One region of the Peribacillus sp. JNUCC41 genome, then DNA from elsewhere that is predicted to be linked to it. Evidence: riboswitches for the same ligand, from Rfam matches in the RefSeq annotation. Region 1 holds a riboswitch; the other holds the start of a gene.
The links. A riboswitch is a leader RNA that binds a small molecule or an ion and turns the genes downstream of it on or off. The one in region 1 is predicted to bind FMN.

Region 1 (5,028 bases):
ACCCAATTCCGAGTGGTATGACTCTGCATGGACCACACCAGCTGTATGGGGACCGACCGTAGCCTGATAGACTTCTCTTTTTTTCCTGTTTATGTACCGATCTACTCGACTCTCTTCAACATTAAGAAGGGTTTGCTCCACTTCGTCAAAAGTAAAGCTTTCAGCCGTGGACAGCTTATTTGCGATTTTCATTTCGAATTCCTCTATCGGAATCATGAAAAACAGGTCATTCAATCGTTTTGCCGTCGTATTTTTATTGACTTCCCATTCCCAAGTATCGTATTGACGAACCAATTCAACGAATTCAGCGACAATGCTTGAAGGTTCCAGCAATTTATTTTCAACTGCATACTGATAGAATAGAGATGTCGCTGCCGTCTGTTTACCATCTTCCTGTTCGACAGTTACAGATGCCCAATCATGTTCGTTCAAATGCAGTGCTGACTTATGATGATCAATCAGCAGTGCCTTTCCTCCATCTTCCACAAACTGAGTAATCATTTTTTCGTTATCTTCATCAACCGATAGATCAGTAACAATCAATTTATCTTCAATCTTAGCCTGCTCAAGAAATGCTCCTACATTCTGGTTAAGGCGCCCAATTGAATTATAACTGACCACTACATCTTCTCCGAATGCCAGCTTAGCTACAATGCCGCAGCCGACTCCATCTAAATCATTATGTGTAAAGAGATGGTACACACAAACCCCTCCTAATAACTAATAAAATTACTTTTCCCTAAAGTCATGAATTTCAATTGCAATCTTTACAATTGTAGCATAATCATATCCGCATATTTTATCATGCTTCCATTACGTGATGCTTTTGTTCGTTTTTTTTTTTTGAAATTCCCTAATTGTTCTTTATTTTCCATGATTCATACTCAAAAACACATTACTCTGAAATAAAGGTATTTCCAACTGGACAACTAAAAAAAGCCACAGGAATGTTATTCCCTGTGGCTTCCTTATGTGAAATCATTGTTCGATTAATTTTCCAAGGTTGGCCATTTCAATGGCACTAACCGCAGCTTCATATCCTTTGTTACCTGATTTTGTTCCTGCACGTTCAATGGCTTGTTCAATATTCTCAGTTGTCAGCAAACCGAAGATAACCGGTACACCTGTTTCCAATGAAACGGAAGCCATGCCTTTAGCTGCTTCGTTGCAGACATAATCATAATGTGAAGTGGCACCCCTGATTACCGTTCCAAGACCGATTACAGCATCATATTTACCTGTATTCACAAGTTTCTTAGCAATTAACGGTAGTTCAAATGCACCCGGGACCCACGCGATGTCAACATCATTCTCATCAACGCCATGACGCTTAAGGCCATCCAATGCCCCTCCTAAAAGCTTGCTTGTGATAAACTCATTAAATCTTCCTACCACGATTCCGACTTTCAATCCTGATCCGATTAATTGTGCTTCAATAGTTTTCCCCATGTCTAATTCCTCCTAATTTTAAAAAACAATATCATTTCTTTCACGTTAAGATTTAATTTCTAATAATCATTCAAGCTTTAGGGATGTTCAGTTCAAGTTCCTGTTTCCCAATTGAATCATTTTGTTCAAGATACCGAATCAAATCGGCTATCGTAATGAATTTCAGGTTAAATTTATCAGCGATGACTTCTAAATCGGATACGCGGGCCATTGACCCATCTTCATTCATGATTTCACAAATGACACCAGCTGGAGCGGCACCGCATAACTTTGCCAAGTCCACCGATGCCTCCGTATGTCCTGCCCTACTTAATACGCCGCCTTCTTTAGCGACTATCGGAAAAGTGTGACCAGGCCTTTGGAAATCTTCAGCGACAGAATCTTCATTTAGAAGTTCAAGGATGGTCAAGGACCGTTCAAAAGCACTGATTCCTGTAGAGGTGCTTTTATGATCGACACTTACCGTAAAAGCAGTGCCATGATGGTCGGTATTTTCACCTACCATAGGATGCAGTTTCAATTTCGCTGCCAGTTCTTCAGTGATGGTGGTACAAATCAAACCACGTCCATGGGTCGCCATGAAATTAATCGCTTCCGGTGTCGCCTTTTCGGCCAACACTACAAAATCCCCTTCATTTTCACGGTCTTCATCATCGGATACGATTACTACCTTGCCAGCCTTCAAATCTTCTATTGCCTCTTCTATTGTATGGAACATCATTACACCGCCCTTTTATTAGAATCCATGCTCTGCCAAAAACTCTAAATTCAGTCCTGGTTTCGGATTGCCATTTTTCATTTGATGTATTATATATTTCCCTATCATGTCGTTTTCGATGTTAACGATATCGCCAGCCGCTTTTTGTCCCAATATGGTGTCCTGATGAGTCAATGGAATCAGTGATACAGTCAAAAGGTTCCTTTCGATCCCAAATATCGTCAAGCTTGTTCCATCAATGGCCACGGAACCTTTTGGAATGCAGAAGGTACTAAGCCCTTCATCCAATTGGATTACATAATATACGGCATTTTCTTTCCGTTCTTTTTTTATGATCGTTCCGGTTCCGTCGATATGACCTGAAACAAAATGACCGCCAAACCTCCCCTGTGCACTCATTGCTCGTTCGAGATTAACAGGTGATCCCAATTTCAATGTCCGGATCGTGGAAGCTTTGACCGTTTCCGGCATCACGTCGACCGTAAACAAACTTTTCGTGAAGGATGTTACCGTTAAGCAGACCCCGTTGACTGAAATGCTATCCCCCAGTTGCACATCTTCAAGGATTTTTTCAGAACGAATCGATAACTCCATACTGCTTTTTCCTTTTTTTAAGGAATGCACGGTACCGATATCCTCAATGATTCCCGTAAACATGTTTTTCCCCCTTTTATAAAATATAAAAAACCCCATAGGATGACCTAAGGAGTTAGCAGGAGAAATGAGTGAAAAAAATTGTATACCTAAAAAGCCTAATATTTTCATTTTCGAAAAATTAGGCATACGTATACACTTGGGTTCCACACGTCCTTCTCCCATCCAGACTGTACTGTCGGCTTTGGAATCTCACCAAATCCTGCCTTTATCAGGCTCGCGGGCTTAGAATTTCTTCATCACCGCCGGTTGGGATTTTCACCCGACCCCGAAGGACTAAAATAATATGAATCTTTGAATATTTTATCACCATAAAGTGAAGAAGTAAAATTTCTAACCTTAAATGGTTCCATTGTTACAGGAACTTCCTCTTTTTATGGAAAAATGTCTCCAAGTACCCCCGATGTGCTCCGAAAAGGTTAACCAGGCTGAATATGTGGAATAAGGTTAGAAGGATCACCATTCATACAAGGAGGAAGCCGATGATTATTTCCATCATTAACTTGATTTTCTATCTATTTGTCGTCACGATGAATTTTTTAGCCAATTTCCTGCCATTGAACGGCCAAACATCAGGAGAGATTTCCGATAAACTGGATGTCCTTTTCACTCCTGCCGGTTATGTATTTTCCATATGGGGCTTGATCTATTTCCTGCTCGCCATCTGGGTATTCAGGCAGTTTTTAAATCAAAAGAGCCCTGCATATAAGGCATCCTATCCTTGGTTTGCTTTAAGCTGTGTCTTGAATGGCGCTTGGCTTTTGGCTTGGCACTATGAACGCTTTTTGTTATCCGTATTCATTATCATTGCTCTATTGGCTACTTTAATGGTCATATATACAAAAATGAAAAAAGTGGATCATGATACTTTTGACCTATTTCCGTTTTCCGTATATACAGGCTGGGTAAGTGTTGCAACCATAGCTGACATTTCTTATTACCTCACCTATATCAAATGGGACGGTTTTGGAGCTTCCCGTATAACCTGGACGATCGTCCTGCTGATTGCAGCAACAGCCTTGGCCTTTGTCTTTGCAGGTAAAAACCGGGATTGGTGCTATCCTCTCGTATTCGTTTGGGCATTCATAGGCATCGGGATACGAAATAGCGACGCCTATCCGATAATCACAGACATTTCTTATATCCTGGCTGCCATCACTTTTATCGTATCCATCACCATCTTCATTCAAAATAGGAAGAACAAATAAGGTATATGTTACCCTAAAATGCTTGCTGAAGATCTTGCCAGATATCCTCCCAAGCCTCAAGGCCAACTGAGAGACGGACCAGCTGGTCACTGATGCCCATTTGTTCCCGTGAATCTTCAGGAACGGCAGAGTGCGTCATGGTAGCGGGATGCTGGATCAATGTTTCAGCATCACCTAGACTTACGGCAATTTTGATAAGTTTCAATTTATTGAGGAATTCCTGTGCATCCTGTTTTGTGCCATGCAGTTCGAAAGAGATAAGGCCGCCGCCATGTTTCATTTGTTTTTGCATTATATAATGATCCGGTGAAGCTACATCACCTGGATAATATACCTTTTTCACCTTTGGATGTTTCTTAAGTTCTTGAAAGATTGCCATTGCATTGGCCGAATGACGGTCCATCCTGACAGGCAAGGTCTTCAGCCCCCGTAATAGTAACCAGGCATCGAATGGTGAAATGATTCCACCGATATCCTTCTGTGTAGTCCCGGCTACTTGATTCATGAATTCCTTCTTACCGACGACAAGGCCTGCAACGACATCACCATGCCCGCAAAGATATTTCGTAGCGCTATGAAGGACGATATCACAGCCATATTCAAGCGGTCTCTGTAGGTAGGGAGTCGCAAACGTATTATCGACTACGACCGTCACATTATATTCCTTCGCAACTCTCACCACCATCTGTAAGTCAATCATTTTCATCGTCGGATTGATAGGGGTCTCCACATATATGCAGGTCGTTTCCGGCCGGATCATTTTCCTTACCTGTTCTTCTGAATCCATTTCACAAAAATCATGTGTGATGCGGTATTTATTTTTCATTAGCTGAAGGAGGCCAAATGTACAACCATATAGCCCCTGTGAGCACAGGATGTGGTCATCTGTTTTTGTTAACGCAAAAAGCACTGCTGAAACGGCAGCCATACCTGAACCGAAAGCAAGGCCAGCTTCCCCTCCTTCCAAAGCGGCAATCTTTTCTTCAAGTACTTGTACCG
Region 2 (5,028 bases), 2.7 Mb from region 1:
CCGGAAAAGGATATTTTTTAAAGTAATCGCCTAACATTCCCTCACCTTGCATACTAATTTCATACGCATCTGATTTATCCGTTAAATCAATCATCTCATGCTTAAGTAAATGTTCAATGTTTTGATTTAATTGCTGACGGGTAAATCGGGGTATTGTCCCAAAAATATCCGTTAAGCCGAATAAATGGGCATCCTGGATTGTTTGTGACGATTTCTTACCCTGAAGCATATGGTATATAGCATAAATGGAACGTTCGCCTTGAAATTTTTTTATCGCATATAGAATGATGGCCTGTAGATAATTATTCATGGGACTCACATCCTTGTTTCATTTAACCAATAACCCCATTGTAACAAAAAACTGCAAAAATCGCCGTTATTATTGATGAATACAAGGAAAAATATGTGACTAAATGACGAACCATGGAAAGAACCAAGTTAATAATTTCGATGCTTTTCGTTGACATTCAGCTACATGATAGTTATTATCAATACAATTTCTATTGAAAAGTTTGGCATTCGGTCTTACAATAAGAAAGAGATAATAATCTGAAATAAAAAGATTATCAGTTGTTAATCAACTTAGGAGGGGTTATATTCATGGCTAAATTTACTATTGTGGATAAAGAAACATGCATAGCTTGTGGAGCTTGCGGAGCAGCCGCACCAGATATATATGATTATGATGACGAAGGGATTGCATTTGTTACCCTTGACGATAACGAGGGAATCGTTGAAATTCCAGATGTACTTATAGACGACATGATGGATGCATTTGAAGGATGCCCAACGGATTCCATTAAAGTTGCTGACGAAGCATTTGACGGAGACGCACTAAAATTCGAATAACGGTACAAGCCATTTTCTATCGAGAATGGCTTTTTCTTTTGTCTCATACAAAAAAAAACAAACATAAAAAAACAACCGAATATGGATATCCGGTTGTTTTTTCATTTCTATCGTCAATGCCGTTAAGCATTTTTATATAATGTTTGTTTATTGATCCATGTCTGTAATTTAATGAACAGCAACATGAATACAGATGTGATGAGCACGCCTTTAATCACGTTGAAAGGCAAGATTGCCGTCGTAACGAACTTTCTTGACTCTGGCGCCGACATTGCATCCCATCCCATAAAGAAGGTATATGCCGGTAAAAAGACAAAATAGTTTAAAACACTCATGAATACTGCCATGGAAACTGTCCCCGCAAGTAAAGCGAACGTCATCCCTTTTTTTGAATTGATTTTCTTAAATACATAATAAGTTGGCAAGACAAACAGTATTCCGGCTATGAAGTTAGCGATATGCCCCACAGGTACAGCAGTCATGGTCCCAGTCATGACTAAATCCAAAAGGTTTTTAATGAACTCGACTAGAATTCCAGCCATCGGACCGAAAATCAATGCCGCCATCAGTGCTGGTATGTCGCTAAAATCGACATTGAGAAAAGGCGGGAATCCTGGAAACGGGAAATTTAAAAGCATCAATAAATAAGAAATGCTTCCCATCATCGCAAGTGTGACCGTTTTTTTCACTTTGTTCTTATTCATAGTTCTCTCTCCTTCTTTTCCGATCTACCTGAAAAAGAGGTTTGGGTTCCAAAATATGCTGATGCTCAATAAAAAACCTTTAATTCCAATAGAATTAAAGGGATAAATTAAAGGCTACATCAAACAAACGTTCAGCAAATAACTGTTGAAACGCACTCAGGAACCTCCATCTTCTCCCATCCAGACTATACTGTCGGCTTTGGAATCACACCAAATCCTGCCTTGTAAGGCTCGCGGGCTTAGAAGAAGAAATTCCTTCATCACCGCCGGTGGGGAATTACGCCCCGCCCCGAAGATAGACCTATTAAATTTTTATACTTCCCATTATATCTGAAATTCCTTTTTTTTGATAGCATTTTCTCTCGATTAATGCATTTAGGATGAATATCGATCGAAAGCAATGAATGCTTTAAAACAAATAAGCGAAATTTTTTTATATTATGCAAAAGAAGACGAAGCCATTTATATCACGATATTAATCAAAAAATCAGATGAAAAATCCTGTTATTAAGCGCTTACATCCAGATAAGCCAAATTGACATAATCAGCATTTCAATTGTAAAATTAACTGAAATTTAAGATAATTCTTTTCCCTAGGAAGGTGTTTAGACGTGTATCGGATTTTAGTAGCAGACGCCATTAAACCAGAAGGACTTGGACCGCTATCAGAGGCATCCAATATTCATCTCATTCAGAAAACCGTAGAGGAAGCTACAAACGAACTAGATCGGATCGATGCAATTCTTGTGAGAAGTGCAACGAAGGTTTCGGAAGATTTAATGAACCGTATGCCGCAATTAAAAATTATAGCACGCGCTGGTGTCGGTGTTGATAACATAGACATCCCGGCAGCGACAAAACGCGGGATTGTCGTGGTTAATGCACCTGACGGCAATACCATTTCAACAGCTGAACATACATTTGCGATGATGGCTTCATTAATGCGCCACATTCCGCAAGCTTATGCTTCACTGAAGAATGGGGAGTGGAAACGTTCTTCATATACGGGAACTGAACTTCGCGGTAAAACATTAGGTATAGTTGGCTTTGGACGTATCGGAGGGGAAATTGCAAAACGTGCTAAAGTGTTTGGCATGGATGTCATTGTCTATGATCCGTACCTGACAGTCGATCGTGCAAAGAAAATGTCCGTAACGGCCCTGCCGTTAGATGAATTGCTTCCTAAAGCAGACATCATTACAGTTCATACACCACTAACGAATGATACTAGAGGATTAATCAATAAAGAAAAACTGCTTACCTGTAAAAAGGGGGTTTATGTACTAAACTGCGCCCGTGGTGGAATTCTGGACGAAGATGATTTATATGAAATGTTAGTCGAAGGACATGTTGCAGGGGCGGCACTGGACGTTTTCGTCGAAGAACCTCCACTTGGCCATAAACTGCTTGAACTGGATAGCGTCATTGCTACACCGCACCTTGGTGCTTCCACGAAAGAAGCCCAATTAAATGTTGCGGTACAGGTTGCCCAGGAAGTATTGACCTATTTTGAAGGAAACCCAGTCTCAAGTTCAATCAACCTTCCAGCCATATCTAAAGAAGTGTTTGAAAAGGTACAGCCTTTCTATCAACTTGTTCGGCAAATGGGATCCATTGCTTCTCAGTGCATGAATGAAGGCATTCAGGAAATCTCCGTTACGTATGCAGGAGAATCATTGGATTTCGATACAGCGATTCTTACAAAAAGTCTAATCTCTGGCTTTTTCAGATCAAGAGTCGATGCATCAGTCAATGAAGTGAATGCCTTGTTGATCGCAAAAGAGCATGGCATAACCGTTGGTGAAAAAATCTCTACGGATTCTTTAGGTTACTCGAATTTGATCAGCCTTAAAGTAAAAGGTGACAACCGTGAATTAACAATCAGTGGAACCTATATCGAAAATTACGGTTCTCGAATTGTAAGTTTGAATGGTTTCAAAATCGACTTTCAACCAGAATCGAATTTACTTTATATCCAGCATACAGATAAACCTGGGGTAATCGGTAACGTAGGTAAGGTCCTAGGTGATCACGATGTGAATATCGCAACCATGCAGGTTGGCCGAAAAGAAGCTGGCGGTGAAGCCATCATGGTTTTGAGCTTTGATTTACCATTAGAAGACAACATGAAACAATATTTAATGGAAACAGAAGAAATTACATTCATGGCCCGTATTTCATTATAAATAGAAAAAAGTGCCCGTCCAGCACGGGCACTTTTTCTGTGAATGCAAGAGGCTTTTGCCAACCATAGACCGGGTGTTTTATCACACCTCAATTCACTTGGTTCGGTGCTTTGGGCACCAATATGTCTTCAGTTAAATTCAGCTGGCCTACCTCTTCAATGGGAGCATTTTCAAACTTCACTTTTTCAAAACCAAAATCCTTGGCAATGAAGAGTATGGCTTCTAAAGCTTGAAGGGATTCCTTACTATCTTCAATGGCAACTTGATCTGATAATTGAATGATCACAAGATTTCCATTAGAACTTATCCTTTCCCATTTCAGGTCATGCGGGATTGCAGGTGAAATTCCTTCGATGTCCGCCTCCCCTTTTCCTGCTTGCAGCGCCTCCTCAAAGTCCTGATAACCCATATTGCTTGGAACAAGGAACCTTGGGGAGGACTCATCCTTTTGGTAAAGAAAGTATGTGCGATTTTTTTGATGAGGTATATCCACCTCTTTTAAATAACCTGCGTGCGCAAACATGGCACCTTGCTTACCATCTGTAGAAAATGTCATTTTCTCTATATTGTTATAGGAAAGCGTTTCCTCCATCGAATGGAGAAAAAGTGTATCTTCATCCAATAGTCGGCTTTTTTCTTGAAAATCAATATGAGCAGTGGTCATATCGTTTCCTTGGCTGATTTTTATATCAAGTGGAAAATAGTCAGATAGCCCATATTGCTCTTCATCCATATCGGACATTTGATTAACTAACTGATTCAGTTTATCACTTTCGTCATAATGTTTGAGTTTAATCGAAATGGGAACGATGAAATTCATTTGATCATCTGGAACACCCATCGTTATGATCGATGCATTTTTAAGGTCATCTTGATAGATGGCTTGTGTAAATGTTTTTTCCTTTTCCCCTTTTCGGGGTTCCATTTCTGAAACCTTTTCTTTAGATTCGATTTCCGCTTGCTTACTCGAAAACTTTTGATTATCCTGTCTATCCGCTGAATGATTTTCTATGTTACTCGCATCATGAAGTTCAAGATCTGCCATTCCCTTATTTTCAGATAGAGATAATTTCCCACTACTGCCGCTGTCCTCATGACTTGTCGTTCCTTTTTTTTCAACAATTAAAGATGATGCCAAAACAACCATTAAGAATAAGGAGGCAACACCCGCAAATAGAGGTATCCAGTGTTTCTTTTTCTTCTTAACATTTATTCTCGCAAACACCTCTGCCTTGGTTCGGTCATCTTTTAATTTCGGAAGCTCGCACAGCATGTCTTCAATTTCGCTT

Region 2: linked by a shared signal. The riboswitch ahead of JNUCC41_RS25240 (ECF transporter S component) and the one ahead of ribE (riboflavin synthase) in region 1 are both predicted to bind FMN.

What each region holds. Positions count from the first base shown of each region.
Region 1 covers NZ_CP062163.1:2,428,844-2,433,871, reverse strand. The annotation lists gene JNUCC41_RS11915 (DHH family phosphoesterase) at 1-702, opposite strand, end outside; gene ribH (6,7-dimethyl-8-ribityllumazine synthase) at 979-1,449, opposite strand; partial or broken gene ribB (3,4-dihydroxy-2-butanone-4-phosphate synthase) at 1,529-2,167, opposite strand; gene ribE (riboflavin synthase) at 2,186-2,824, opposite strand; FMN riboswitch at 2,971-3,101, opposite strand; gene JNUCC41_RS11895 (TspO/MBR family protein) at 3,304-4,029, shown strand; gene megL (methionine gamma-lyase) at 4,043-5,028, opposite strand, start outside.
Region 2 covers NZ_CP062163.1:5,235,865-5,240,892, forward strand. The annotation lists gene JNUCC41_RS25230 (YpbB family protein) at 1-310, opposite strand, end outside; gene JNUCC41_RS25235 (ferredoxin) at 601-849, shown strand; gene JNUCC41_RS25240 (ECF transporter S component) at 972-1,553, opposite strand; FMN riboswitch at 1,718-1,854, opposite strand; gene serA (phosphoglycerate dehydrogenase) at 2,165-3,739, shown strand; gene JNUCC41_RS25250 (GerMN domain-containing protein) at 3,828-5,028, opposite strand, start outside; gene sigX (RNA polymerase sigma factor SigX) at 5,017-5,028, opposite strand, start outside.